2 regions of the Spirillospora sp. NPDC052269 genome follow, and region 1 is predicted to be linked to the other one. Evidence: predicted binding sites of a transcription regulator. Region 1 holds the regulator's gene; the other holds the start of a gene.
What was found. The regulator HspR, encoded in region 1, represses chaperone genes until heat shock. The targets are predictions, from matches to a motif close to ANTTGAGTCNNNNNGACTCAANT.
Positions count from the first base shown of each region.

Region 2: lon (endopeptidase La) is a predicted target of HspR. The motif match lies at 2,665-2,687, and genes of this name have one in related genera.

Region 1 is NZ_JBFAUU010000005.1:27,825-35,026, reverse strand. It holds gene dnaK (molecular chaperone DnaK) at 1-1,699, shown strand, start outside; gene grpE (nucleotide exchange factor GrpE) at 1,696-2,316, shown strand; gene dnaJ (molecular chaperone DnaJ) at 2,554-3,738, shown strand; gene AB0L06_RS11565 (heat shock protein transcriptional repressor HspR) at 3,745-4,194, shown strand; gene clpB (ATP-dependent chaperone ClpB) at 4,209-6,806, shown strand; gene AB0L06_RS11555 (MarR family transcriptional regulator) at 6,895-7,202, opposite strand, start outside.
Region 2 is NZ_JBFAUU010000031.1:15,080-22,281, forward strand. It holds gene AB0L06_RS41060 (hypothetical protein) at 52-294, shown strand; gene AB0L06_RS41065 (class I SAM-dependent methyltransferase) at 313-963, opposite strand; gene AB0L06_RS41070 (hypothetical protein) at 960-1,445, opposite strand; gene AB0L06_RS41075 (hypothetical protein) at 1,442-1,858, opposite strand; gene AB0L06_RS41080 (ATP-binding cassette domain-containing protein) at 1,855-2,136, opposite strand; gene lon (endopeptidase La) at 2,728-5,121, shown strand; gene AB0L06_RS41090 (hypothetical protein) at 5,182-6,462, opposite strand; gene AB0L06_RS41095 (alpha/beta fold hydrolase) at 6,655-7,202, opposite strand, start outside.

The DNA of each region.
Region 1 (7,202 bases):
CAAGCGCCAGGCCGTCACCAACGTTGACCGCACCATCCGGTCGGTCAAGCGTGAGATGGGCACCGACTGGAAGCAGAAGATCGACGACAAGGAGTTCACGCCGCAGCAGATCTCGGCGTTCGTCCTTCAGAAGCTCAAGCGGGACGCCGAGTCCTTCCTCGGTGAGACGGTGACCGACGCGGTCATCACCGTGCCCGCCTACTTCTCCGACCACCAGCGCCAGGCCACCAAGGAGGCCGGCCAGATCGCGGGACTGAACGTCCTGCGCATCATCAACGAGCCGACCTCGGCCGCGCTGGCCTACCACCTGGAGAAGGAGAACGAGGCCACCATCCTGGTCTTCGACCTGGGCGGCGGCACCTTCGACGTGTCCCTGCTCGAGGTCGGCGACGGCGTCGTCGAGGTCAAGGCGACCTCCGGCGACAACCACCTCGGCGGCGACGACTGGGACAACAAGGTCGTCGACTGGCTGGTCGAGCGCTTCAAGAACGCCAACGGCGTCGACCTGTCCAAGGACAAGATGGCCCTCCAGCGCCTCCGCGAGGCCGGCGAGAAGGCCAAGATCGAGCTGTCCAGCTCGTCCGAGACGCAGATCAACCTGCCCTACATCACGGCCTCGGCCGAGGGCCCGCTGCACCTGGACGAGAAGCTCACCCGCGCCGAGTTCCAGCGCCTCACCAGCGACCTGCTCGAGCGCACCAAGGCGCCGTTCCAGCAGGTGCTGAAGGACGCGAACATCAGCGTCGAAGGCATCGACCAGGTCGTCATGGTCGGCGGCTCGACCCGCATGCCCGCCGTCAGCGAGATGGTGAAGGAGCTGACCGGCGGCAAGGACCCCAACAAGGGCGTCAACCCCGACGAGGTCGTGGCCATCGGCGCGTCCCTCCAGGCCGGCGTCCTGAAGGGCGAGGTCAAGGACGTCCTCCTGCTGGACGTCACCCCGCTGTCGCTCGGCATCGAGACCAAGGGCGGCATCTTCACCAAGATCATCGAGCGCAACACCACGATCCCGACCAAGCGCTCGGAGACCTTCACCACGGCCGACGACAACCAGCCGTCCGTGGAGATCCAGGTCTACCAGGGCGAGCGCGAGATCGCGGCGTACAACAAGAAGCTCGGCACCTTCCAGCTGACCGGCCTGCCCCCGGCGCCCCGCGGCGTCCCGCAGATCGAGGTCACCTTCGACATCGACGCCAACGGCATCGTGAACGTCTCCGCGAAGGACCTCGGCACCGGCAAGGAGCAGTCGATGGTCATCACCGGCGGCTCGGCGCTGCCGAAGGACGACATCAGCCGCATGATGGACGAGGCCGAGAAGTACGCCGAGGAGGACCGCAAGCGCAAGGAGGAGGCCGAGGTCCGCAACCAGGCCGACACCCTCGCGTACTCGACCGAGAAGTTCCTCCGCGAGAACGGCGACAAGGTCCCGGACGAGCTGAAGACCGAGGTCGAGGCGGGCGTCGCCGAGGTCAAGAAGGCCCTGGAGGGCACCGACGTCGAGGCGATCAAGACCTCGGCCGAGAAGCTCGCCCAGACCAGCCAGAAGATGGGCGCCGCCATGTACGCCCAGAACCCGGAGGGCGCAGCCCAGCCGGGCGGCGAGCAGGCCGGCGGCGCGGCGGGCGACCAGCCGCAGGACGACGAGGTCGTCGACGCCGAGATCGTGGACGACGAAAAGCCGAAGGGTGAGGCCAAGTGACCTCACCCCGTGAGGAACACGACGGCCCGGTGATCCGCGACCGGCGGCGCATCGACCCGGAGACGGGCAAGGTCCGGGAGGCGGGGGCGGACGAGACGTCCGCCCCGGCCCCCGAGGCCCCAGCCGCCGAGCCGGTGAGCGGAGAGGCCGCCGCGTTCAAGCAGCAGCTGGCCGAGCGCACCGCCGACCTGCAGCGGCTGAAGGCGGAGTACGACAACTACCGCAAGCGCGTCGAGCGCGACCGCGTCGCGGTCCGCGAGCAGGCGCTGGCGAGCGTGCTCGCCGAGCTGCTGCCGGTCCTGGACGACATCGGCCGGGCCCGCGACCACAACGAGCTGAACGGTGGGTTCAAGTCGGTCGCCGAGACGCTGGAGGGGGCGACGGGCAAGCTCGGCCTGGAGCGCTTCGGCGAGAAGGGCGAGCCGTTCGACCCGACGGTGCACGAGGCGCTGATGCACTCCTACTCGGCCGAGGTCACCGAGACCAGCGTCGCGGACGTCCTCCAGCCGGGCTACCGGATCGGTGAGCGCGTGCTGCGTCCCGCGCGGGTCGCGGTCGCCGAGCCGCAGGACGGTGGCGACGACGCCGAGCAGGCCGAGAACGACCGGCCCGAGTAGCGGTCCCCGCCCGGACGACCGTCCGGGCGGAGGCGGCGGCCCGGGTTCGCCGCCGGACCACGGTCCCGGCGGAGGCCCGGGCAGCGGTCCCGGCAGAGGCTCGGGCAGCGGTCCGGGCGGAGGCCGCGGGCCGATCGGCAAGACCCGTTCCGGGCCGTCCTCCCCCAGCGCGGGGCGCGGGACGGCCCGGGGCACCCACCGGCAGCAGACAGAGGAAGACGCGGAAGGCGAGGATCTGTGAGCACCAAGGACTACCTCGAGAAGGACTACTACAAGGTCCTCGGTGTCTCGAAGACAGCCTCGCAGGACGAGATCAAGAAGGCGTACCGCAAGCTCGCCCAGCAGTACCACCCGGACCGCAACAAGGGCGACGCCGACGCCGAGGAGCGCTTCAAGGAGGTCTCCGAGGCGAACAGCGTCCTGTCGGACACCGGGCGCCGCAAGGAGTACGACCAGGTCCGCTCGATGCCGAGCGGGTTCCGGGGCGCCGGCGGCGGGCAGGGCGGCGGCTTCGGTTTCGACCTGGGAGACCTCTTCGGGCAGGGCGGCACGACGCCGGGAGGCGCCGGGACGCACGGCGCCGGGGAGCGTATAGGAGACCTGTTCGGCGGCCTGTTCAACCGCGGCGGCACCCGCACCGGCACGTCCGCGCGGCGGGCCCGGCGTGGCGCCGACGTCGAGACCGAGGCGACGCTGTCGTTCGGCCGCGCCATGAGCGGCACGACCGTGTCGCTGAAGCTGACCAGCGAGGCGGCCTGCCCCACCTGCCACGGCACCGGCGCGAAGACCGGAACCGTCCCGCGGGTGTGCCCCAACTGCGAGGGCACCGGGCAGGAGACCCGCAACCTCGGCAACTTCGGGTTCAGCGAGCCCTGCCACATCTGCCGCGGCCGCGGCCTGGTCGTGGACGACCCGTGCCCGACCTGCAGCGGCAGCGGCCGCGCGACCGGCACCCGCACCATCCAGGCCCGCATCCCGGCGGGCGTCGCCGACGGGCAGAAGATCCGCCTCAAGGGCAAGGGCGCGCCCGGCGAGAACGGCGGCCCCGCGGGCGACCTCTACGTGAACATCAAGGTCACGGCGCACAAGGTGTTCGGCCGCAGCGGTGACAACCTCACCCTGACGGTCCCGGTGACCTTCCCCGAGGCGGCGCTCGGCGCGGAGATCAAGGTGCCGACGTTCCAGGGGCAGCCGGTCACCCTGCGCGTCCCGGAGGGCACGCCCAACGGGCGGACGTTCCGGGTCCGCGGGCGCGGCGCGGCCAGGCGCGACGGCACCAAGGGCGACCTGCTGGTCACGGTGGACGTCCAGGTGCCGGACAAGCTCGACGACCAGACCCGCACGGCGCTGGAGTCGCTGCGGTCGTCCGGTGAGGGCGACGACCTGCGCGGCGGACTGCTCCGGCAGGCCGGGGAGGAGTAGTGCACCATGGATCCCTTCGGCGATGACACGCCGGTCTATGTGATCTCGGTGGCGGCGCAGCTGTCCGGGCTGCACCCGCAGACGCTGCGCACCTACGACCGGCTGGGCCTGGTGTCCCCCGGCCGCACCCAGGGCCGGGGACGCCGCTACTCCATGCGCGACATCGTCGCCCTCCGCGAGATCCAGCGGCTCTCGCAGGAGGAGGGCATCAACCTGTCGGGCATCAAGCACATCCTGGAACTGCAGCGCGAGGCCGCGCGGCTCGGCGACGAGCTCCAGCGCGCCCGCGAGACCCTGCAGGACCTCGCCAACGAACTCGAATCGACCCGCGCGGTCGCGGCGCGCCTCGCGCAGCAGCGCCGTCGCGGTGAATCCGGTGACGCTCCCGGGGGAGACCTCGTGCCCATCCGCGCGACGGGCGTGGTCGTCTGGCACGAGCGGGGCCGGGACCACTGAGGGGATAGCCGAACATGGACTACAAGCTCACCCAGAAGTCCCAGGAGGCGGTGTCGCTCGCGGTGCGCCGCGCGGCCGCCGAGGGGAACCCGCAGGTCGAACCGCCGCACCTGCTCGTCGCGCTGATCCAGCTGACCGACGGCACGGCCGTCCCGCTGCTGGAGGCCGTCGGCGCGGACTGGAAGGCCGTCCGCAGCCGGGCCGAGGAGCAGCTCGAGGCCCTGCCGAAGGCGGCGGGCTCGACCGTGTCGTCCCCGCAGATGTCGCGGCAGCTGATCGTCGCGGTGAACACCGCCGCCAACCGCGCCCGCCAGCTCGAGGACGAGTACGTCTCCACCGAGCACCTGCTGGTCGGCCTCGCCGCCGACGGCGGGCCGGTCGCCGGGCTGCTGAAGGAGTACGGCGCGACCCCGAACGCGCTGCTGGAGGCGTTCGAGAAGGTCCGCGGGCACGCCCGCGTCACCTCCGAGAACCCCGAGGAGACCTTCCAGGCGCTGGAGAAGTACGGCGTCGACCTGACCGAGGCCGCGCGCGAGGGCAAGCTCGACCCGGTGATCGGCCGCGACACCGAGATCCGGCGCGTGGTGCAGGTGCTGTCCCGGCGCACCAAGAACAACCCGGTGCTGATCGGCGAGCCGGGCGTCGGCAAGACCGCCGTCGTCGAGGGCCTCGCCCAGCGGATCGTGGCCGGTGACGTGCCCGAGTCGCTGCGCGGCAAGACGCTGGTCTCGCTCGACCTCAGCGCGATGGTCGCGGGCGCCAAGTACCGCGGCGAGTTCGAGGAGCGGCTGAAGGCCGTCCTGCACGAGATCAAGGAGTCCGAGGGGCGGGTCGTCACGTTCATCGACGAGCTGCACACGGTCGTCGGCGCGGGCGCGAGCGAGGGCTCGATGGACGCCGGCAACATGCTGAAGCCGATGCTGGCCCGCGGCGAGCTGCGCATGATCGGCGCGACCACGCTGGACGAGTACCGCGAGCGGATCGAGAAGGACCCGGCCCTCGAGCGCCGGTTCCAGCAGGTCTTCGTGGGCGAGCCGTCCGTCGAGGACACCGTCGCGATCCTGCGCGGGCTGAAGGGCCGGTACGAGGCGCACCACAAGGTGCAGATCAACGACTCGGCGCTGGTCGCCGCCGCGACGCTGTCCGACCGGTACATCACCTCCCGGTTCCTGCCGGACAAGGCGATCGACCTGGTGGACGAGGCGGCGTCCCGGCTGCGCATGGAGATCGACTCCCGGCCGGTCGAGATCGACGAGCTGCAGCGCTCGGTCGACCGGCTGAAGATGGAGGAGATGGCGCTCGCGAAGGAGACCGACGCGGCGTCCGCGCAGCGTCTGGAGCGCCTCCGCAAGGACCTGGCCGACAAGCAGGAGCACCTGAACGTCCTGAACTCCCGTTGGGAGAAGGAGAAGGCCGGGCTGAACCGCGTCGGCGAGGTCAAGGAGCGCATCGACGCGATGCGCGGCGAGGCCGAGCGGGCGCAGCGCGAGGGCGACTACGAGACCGCGTCCCGGCTCACCTACGCCGAGATCCCGCAGCTCGAGAAGGAGCTGGCCGAGGCGTCCGCCGAGCAGGACGACCAGGCCAACGCCATGGTGAAGGAGGAGGTCGGCCCGGACGACGTCGCCGACGTCGTCGCGTCCTGGACGGGCATCCCCGCCGGCCGCATGATGGAGGGCGAGACCGCCAAGCTGCTCCGCATGGAGGACGAGCTGGGCCGCCGCCTCATCGGCCAGCGCACCGCCGTGACGGCCGTGTCGGACGCGGTCCGCCGCGCCCGCGCGGGCATCGCCGACCCGGACCGTCCGACCGGCTCGTTCCTGTTCCTCGGCCCGACCGGCGTCGGCAAGACCGAGCTCGCGAAGGCCCTGGCGGAGTTCCTGTTCGACGACGAGCGGGCGATGACCCGCATCGACATGTCGGAGTACTCCGAGAAGCACGCGGTGGCCCGCCTCGTCGGCGCGCCTCCCGGCTACGTCGGCTACGAGGAGGGCGGCCAGCTCACCGAGGCCGTCCGGCGGCGCCCGTACTCGGTCGTCCTGCTGGACGAGGTGGAGAAGGCGCACCCCGAGGTCTTCGACATCCTGCTCCAGGTCCTCGACGACGGCCGCCTCACCGACGGCCAGGGCCGCACGGTGGACTTCCGGAACACGATCCTGATCCTGACGTCCAACATCGGCTCGCAGTTCCTCGTCGACCCGGCCCTGGAGAACGGCGCCAAGCGCGAGGCGGTCATGACGGCCGTCCGGAACTCCTTCAAGCCCGAGTTCCTGAACCGCCTGGACGACGTCATCGTCTTCGACGCCCTGTCCACCGACGAGCTCACCCGCATCGTCGACCTGTCGGTCGACCGCCTGGCCCGCCGCCTGGCCGACCGCCGCCTCCACCTGACCGTCACCGAAGCCGCCCGCGAGTGGCTGGCCCTGACCGGCTACGACCCCCTGTACGGCGCCCGCCCGCTCCGCCGCCTCGTCCAGACCGCCATCGGCGACCGCCTGGCCAAGGAACTCCTCTCCGGCGCCATCCAGGACGGCGACGAAGTCCGAGTCGACCTGGACGAACCCGCCGACACCCTCACGGTCACCCCGGTCCGAACCCCAGCCACAACCTGACCCACCGCCGAAAGGGGCGTCCGACCGGGCGCCCCTTTCCCATGCCCCTACAGCGGGAAACGGCAGACCTCCGGAACACGCACGGCGGTCAGCGCTGGACGCGGAGTTCCTCGGTGGCTTCCTGGAAGGCGTCGGCGGCCTGGTCGAAGTAGTCGAACAGCAGCGCCTGCTGCTCCGGCGTGTACCCCTGGATGATCGCGCCGATCCGCTGCCGCACCGGCGCGAGCGCCTCGTCCAGCCCGGACGGCTGCGCGACCAGCTCGACGATGACCTTCCGCCGGTCCTCCGCGTCCGGCACCCGCCGCGCGTACCCGGCCTGCTCCAGCCGATCGACCAGCCGAGTCGTGGGCCCGGTCGTCAACCCGGCCCGCCGCCCCAGCTCCCCCGGCGTCAAGG
Region 2 (7,202 bases), on a different contig from region 1:
CTCCGGGCAGGGCGGGGTGCCCGATGTCCGTTCTGGCCGAAGGTAGCCAATGTGTGCCCGGCTGGCCTGTGGGGTGTGGTGTGGTACAGCACCGACGAGGGTGCCAACTGGACGGCGGCCCAGCTGAAGCGCGACAGCGACGGCCACTACACCGCGACCGCGACGTATCCGGCACTCGCCGCCACCACCGGAGCGGTGTCCCTGAAGGTCGAGGCCCATGCACATCCGCGCCAGGCCACACCCCCGGCAGGAACCGGCGTCCTGAGCCAGGCGCCGACGCCATCGGCCGCGTAGGCGACGGTTGCCGGCGCGCTACGGGGCCGACGGGACCGGTTCATTCCGGTGGCAGGGGTGGAAGCGGGCCAGGTAGGCCATGGTGGGGCCGTGTCGTGTCTCCAGGTGGAGGCCGGAGGCGTCGGCGAGGCGGTGGAGTCGGCTGAAGGGGATCCAGTGCCGGTCGAAGAACTCGCCCACCACGAGCCTGCCGGTCGGCGCGAGTACCCGGGCGGCCTCACTCAGGACCTGGTCGGGGTCGGGGATTTCGCCGAGTGCGGTGACGAGATAGACCGCGTCGAAGGTCCTCTCATCGAAGGGCAGGGTCCGTGCGTCGGACTCGGTGGCGGTGATGTTCGTGATGCCGCGCTCTTCGGCACGACGGGTCACGTGGTCGAGCATCTCCGACTGGATGTCGACGATGTCGAGCCGTCCCTCCGGGCCGAGCTGTGGCGCTATGTGGAGGGACTGCAGTCCGGTGCCGGGGCCGATCTCCAGGATCCGTTCCCCGGGCCGGGGGCGGAGTGTCTCGTCGAGACGCCCGCAGGTCAGGTAGGGCAGGGGGATGTCGAGCAGGCCTCGCTGGGCGTACGGGTAGGGCGCCTTGTCGCCGAACCACCAGGCTGCCGCCGCGGCGCCGCCGGCGGCGGCCAGTCCCCAGCGGGTACGGCGAGCGGTCAGAACAGTCATGATCTCTCCAGGGAACGAAATCGGTAAGAAGCACAGGTGCTGCGAGGTCGGCCGAGATCTGAGCGAGGGAGCGTTCGGATGGCCAGGACGGCGCAGACGACCGCCAGGGGCAGCTCGGGGAAGACCGCCATGGCCACCGCCACAGCCCGGTCCCCACCTGGTGCGGCCGTGACGACGTCGAACCAGGCGTCCACCACCGGCAGCGGCGCGGTCGCGGCCGCCGCCAGGCAGCCGCGGGGGTCACGTCGCCTGAGGAGCATGCCGGTGGTGATCAGGCCGAGCGCCTGCAAGCTGTCGAATCCCACCCACGCCGTCGACCAGTGCGCAGCCACCGCCGTGGCCGGCAGCCTGAACGCCAGCACGAACAGCCACGGGACCAGCGCCAGACCGGAACCGATCAGCACGAACGCCGGCCAACGCGGCCCGGGCCGCCGCGCCGGGCGGCCGGGACCGGCGCGCTGGAAGGACATGAGGGTGCTCATCGGCCGGCTTCCCGGAGAGCCCCGCGGTCCGTCGCACCGGCCCCCGCAGGACGGTACGGGCGGACCAGCCCGACGGCCGCCAACGCGGTGACGGTGAGGAGACAGAGCCAGGCGAAGGCGTCGCCGATCAGGTCGTACACGGTCGTGACGCCGCGCGTCGGCACGTACGCCACGGTCGTCTGCCGGTCGGTCGTGAAGTAGTCCGCGGTGGCGAGGACGTGCCCCCGGTCGTCGAAGGCGGCTGACGGACCGTCGGAGTCCTGGCGCACCAGCTCCAGCAACAGCCGGCGCACGTCCTCGGCCGAGCTCGAGTCCAGCGCGCCGGTGGGCTCGTCGGCCGGCAGCAGCGCCGGAACCATGACGTCGTCCAACACGGTCAGGTCGTCGAGCAGATTGACGAACTGGAAGATCATGCCGATCGAGGCCCGGCGGTACTTCGCCGAACCGGCCTCACCGAACCGGCCGCACCGAGCCGGTCGACGCGGGTGCCGTCGACGGTGACACTGCCGCTGGAGGGCCTGTCCAGGCCGGCGATCAGGTTCAGCAGCGTGGACTTCCCGCTGCCGGAACGGCCGAGGATCGCCACGCACTCACCGGACGCCACGGACAAGGTCACGCCGGCCGGCGCGGGCGGGCCGTCGTCGCTTCTTCTCGTCGTATCGCGAAGATCGATCAGCGGTGCATTCGTCATGTCCACGAACCTAGGAACAGAACGCCATCCGTCGCGTCGGCCGGTGGATGTCACCGTTCCCCAGGCCATCGGCCCGGCGGTGTACGGCCCGTACATCACCGGGGCGACGCGCAGAGCCGACGCCGCTGGACACGGTCTCCGTATGGAAGAGCTTCTCCAGCGACAGCGTGACCGTCCCCGGCCCATAGGTGTCCTCCAGAGACTTGACCACTCGACGGCTCAGCCGCGACCGCCTTCCGTTGCCGACCACCACCGGCCCGGGAAATGCCGCTGCCCCTTGTACGAGGGAAAACTCCTCACGGCGGTGCGAACTCCAGCCTCAGCGCCCACGCATCCGCCAGCGGAACCCGGGCCTGCGCCCCATCGGACGTCACATATCCCAGCTCGAAGCCATCGACCGGCGGATGACCCCCGCCGGACACCGAACGCAACACCGCCGTCACCCGGAGCATCCTGCCGTGACCGGGAGCACGAAAGTTTGTTTGCTGAGAGCGAACGTTGCTGAGGAAATTATTTCGTGCTCCGTTTTCTTGAGTGTGGATGACTCAACCCTGCGGGGTTCGGGTTCCCTAGAGACTTGGAGCTGAGAGCATGAGCGAGACCCTGACGCTGCCGGTGCTGCCCCTGGACGACGGGGCCGTTCTGCCGGGCATGGTCGTCCCCTTCGATCTGTCCGAGGGCGAGGTGCGCGCGGCGGTCGAGGCGGCGCGGGCGGCGGCCCAGGCCAAGGGACCCGGCATCCGCTCCGCGGTGAAGCCGCGCGTCCTGCTGGTCCCCAGGCTGAACGGGCAGTACGCGGCCGTCGGCACGCTCGGCGTGATCGAGCAGGAGGGGCGGCTGCCCGGCGGCGAGCCGGGCGCGGTCGTGCGCGGCGTGTCCCGCGTCCGCATCGGCACCGGGACGACCGGTCCGGGCGTGGCGCTGTGGGTCGAGGGGCAGGAGATCGAGGTCCCGCCCGCCAACGGGCACGCGCACGAGCTGGCCAAGGAGTACAAGGGCCTGGTCAGCGCCATCCTGCAGAACCGCGGCGCCTGGCAGGTCGTGGACGTCGTCCAGAAGATCGAGGACCCGTCCGAGCTCGCCGACAACGCCGGCTACGCGCCCTACCTGAGCGACGAGCAGAAGGTCGAGCTGCTCGAGACCGCCGACACGGTCGAGCGGCTGACCCTGGTCATCGGCTGGGCCCGCGACCACCTCGCCGAGCTGGACGTCGCGGAGACCATCCGCAAGGACGTCCAGGAGGGCATGGAGAAGACCCAGCGCGAGTTCCTGCTCCGGCAGCAGATGGACGCCATCCGCAAGGAGCTCAACGAGCTGAACGGCGACCCGGCGGGCGAGGAGGACGACTACCGCGCCCGCATCGAGGCCGCCGACCTCCCCGAGAAGGTCCGCGAGGCCGCGCTCAAGGAGGTCGACAAGCTGGAGCGGTCGTCCGACGCGTCCCCCGAGGGCGGCTGGATCCGCACCTGGCTCGACACCGTCCTCGACATCCCGTGGAACGAGCGCACCGAGGACGCCTACGACATCTCCGGCGCGCGCGAGGTGCTGGACGCCGACCACGCCGGGCTCGACGACGTCAAGGAGCGCGTCATCGAGTACCTGGCCGTCCGCAAGCGGCGGTCCGACCGCGGCCTCGGCGTCGTCGGCGGGCGGCGCAGCGGCGCGGTGCTGGCCCTGACCGGTCCTCCCGGAGTCGGCAAGACCTCGCTGGGCGAGTCCATCGCCAAGGCCATGGGACGCGACTTCGTGCGCGTCGCGCTCGGCGGCGTCCGCGACGAGGCGGAGATCCGCGGCCACCGGCGCACCTACGTCGGCGCCCTGCCCGGACGGATCGTCCGCGCGATCCGCGAGGCCGGCTCGATGAACCCGGTCGTCCTGCTGGACGAGATCGACAAGGTCGGCGCCGACTACCGGGGCGACCCGTCCGCGGCGCTGCTGGAGGTCCTCGACCCCGAGCAGAACCACACCTTCCGCGACCACTACCTGGAGGTCGAGCTCGACCTGTCGGACGTGCTGTTCCTGGCGACCGCGAACGTCGTGGAGGCCATCCCCGGGCCGCTGCTCGACCGGATGGAGCTCGTCCAGCTCGACGGGTACACCGAGCACGAGAAGGTGACGATCGCCCGCGACCACCTGCTGCCCAAGCAGCTGGAGAAGGCCGGGCTGGAGCCGTCCGAGGTCGCCTTCGACGACGAGGCGCTGCGGAAGCTGGCGTCGGAGTACACGCGTGAGGCGGGCGTCCGGTCGCTGGACCGCGCGATCGCCCGCGTCCTGCGCAAGGTCGCCGCGAACGTCGCGCTGGAGAAGAGCGAGCTGCCGATCACGGTCGGCGAGCCCGGGCTGAAGGACTACCTGGGCCGTCCGCGGTTCACCCCGGAGGCCGAGCTCAGCAAGTCCGAGCGGCGGACGGGCGTGCCCGGCGTCGCGACCGGCCTCGCCGTGACCGGCGCGGGCGGCGACGTCCTCTACATCGAGGCGTCCCTGGCCGACAAGGAGACCGGCGACACCGGCCTCACGCTCACCGGCCAGCTCGGCGACGTGATGAAGGAGTCCGCCCGGATCGCGCTGTCCTACCTGCGCTCGCGCGGCGCGGAGCTGGAACTGCCGGTCGGCGACCTGAAGGACCGCGGCGTGCACGTCCACGTGCCCGCCGGAGCCGTCCCGAAGGACGGGCCGAGCGCCGGGATCACCATGACCACGGCCCTCGCGTCCCTGCTGTCGGGCCGTCCGGTCCGCTCGGACGTCGCGATGACCGGCGAGGTCTCCCTCACCGGCCGGGTGCTGCCGATCGGCGGGCTCAAGCAGAAGCTGCTGGCCGCCCACCGGCTCGGCATCACCACCGCGATCGTCCCGAAGCGGAACGAGCCCGACCTCGAGGACGTCCCGGCCGAGGTGCTGGACGACATGACCGTCCACGCGGTCAGCGACGTCCGGGAGGTGCTGGAGCTGGCCCTCGAGCCCGCCAACACCCCGGTCACCGTCTGACCCGGACCATCCGGATCCGAAGGCCGCCTCGCCCCTGTGTGAGGCGGCCTTCCGCCGTTCTCAGAAGGGAAAACGGCCCCTGCGGGCGTCCTCGACCCACGGGATGACGCGGAGCGCCTCGTCGCCGACACCCATCAGCGCGACCCCGCCGCCGGGCGCCGCCTCGTGACCGCGGCCCGTCACGTCCGAGACCCAGTGGTACACCGGGACGCCGAGGGGGAGCTCCCGGTTCTCGGCGGCATGGGTCTCCACGATGACGATCCGGTCGTGCCCGGCGAACGCGCTGGTCAGCGCGTTCGCCGGGGCGACCGTCGACTGCCTGGCGGCCGTCCGGACGGCCCCGCCCGCGCTCGGCGCCGGGGGCCGGCGGTGCAGGTCGTGCAGCGGAGACTCGTCGCCGAGAAGCTCGAACGGGCGTCCGAAACGGTCGATGACATCGGCATGGGCGCACCGGCGGGCCAGCGACAGCCCGAACACGCGGGCCGTCGGATCGCCTCCGACCAGGACCAGCGTCCAGCCCGGGATCTCGGGAAAGCGGGCCAGGCTGCGGCCCGCCGCGTCCTCCAGCAGGGTGTTCCACCGGCTGGTGCCGACGGCCCGCCGCGCCGCCGCGAACGCGAGCGGCCCGAGCCCGCCCGCCGCCGCCTCCGCCGGATCGGCGATCCGCTCGGCGACCTCCATCGCGTCCTCGAACGGCGTGCCCGCGCGGTCGAGGCGGCGCAACGACGCGAGGACGTCCCGCAGCGGCGGCTCGCCCGCGTTCTCGCACTGGAAGCGCACCCCGTCCAGCGCGCGCCGGAACACCTCGGCCTGCCGCGCGTCCCGCGGCGCGGGATGGACGAGCCGGATGACGCCCCCGAACCGGAACGGCCACGGCGGCGGCAACCCGTCCCACGGCTCGCGCGCCCAGGCCGCCGCGGGAAGGTTCAAGTGCCGTCCACCGGTGTCGTACCGGGCGAGGGCGGTTTCGTCGTAGAGCCGGACGACCGCGTCCGCCAAGCCGCGTTTGACCGGCTTCGGGATGGCGTTCCCGTACATCTCCCGCCAGGCCGCGATCAGGTGCCCGGGGTCGTCCGCGCGGAGGAGAACGGACGAGACGACCCCCCGCGACGTTCCGTTCTGCCGCCGTTCCAACCGTTCCCGGACGAACGCGCAGGCCCCGACGATCGCCGGGATGCGCAGTGGCGTGGACGTGCGCAACCAGCGCAGGAACCGGGCCGTCCACTCGGGATCGTCCGCCGTGGCCCTGCGCACGAGCAGGAGGAACCGCTCGCGGTCGGCGCGCGGCCACAGGAAGAAGCCGTCGGCGAGCGCGACGCGGCTCAGCGCGAGCGTGAACACTTCCTCGATGACTGCCTCCCCAGGTTCGCGTTCACGGACGGGGGCCCGAGAAGTACCGGAGACGGGCGGGTATTCGTCGGAGTCTTCGGCCGTCCTGCCTCAAGGGCAGGGCACACCCGATCTCTCCCGGAGCGCGACCATCGCCTCGCACCGGACCGCCGTCCGCGAACGCGTGGGAAAGCTATCGGCGCCCTATGACAGAAAGCGCTCGACCATCGGAACCAGCTCCGGTCGCCTCGTGACCGTCTGATGCGTCGTCCCCGGCAGGACGGCCAGCCGTGCCCCCGGGATCAGCCCGCGCATCTCGATCGCGTGCTCCAGCGTCACGAAGTCGGCGTCCCCGACCACGACCATCGTCGGGACCGTGAGGCCCCGCAGCCGCTCTTCCGGCCAGCCCGGGAACTCCTGCACGGCCTCCGAGGTCCTGGCCATGAACGCCCCGAAACGCCCCGGATCGGGCGCGACCCTCAGGTAGGTGTCGCGCATCTCGCGGAAGTCCTCCTCGGTCGGCATCAGCTCGGACGTCTCCCACAGCTCGGGATCGGTGATCTCCCGGTGGTACCCGTCCGGACGGAACGGCGCGGACGCCGCCACCAGCGCCGTCACCCGCTCAGGATGTTCCATGGCGAGCTGCAGCCCGACGAACGCCCCCAGACTGAAGCCGAACACGGCGGCCCGCTCGATCCCGAGGTGGTCCAGCAGCCCGCGCACGTCCTCCGCCATCGCGTCCACCCTGATCG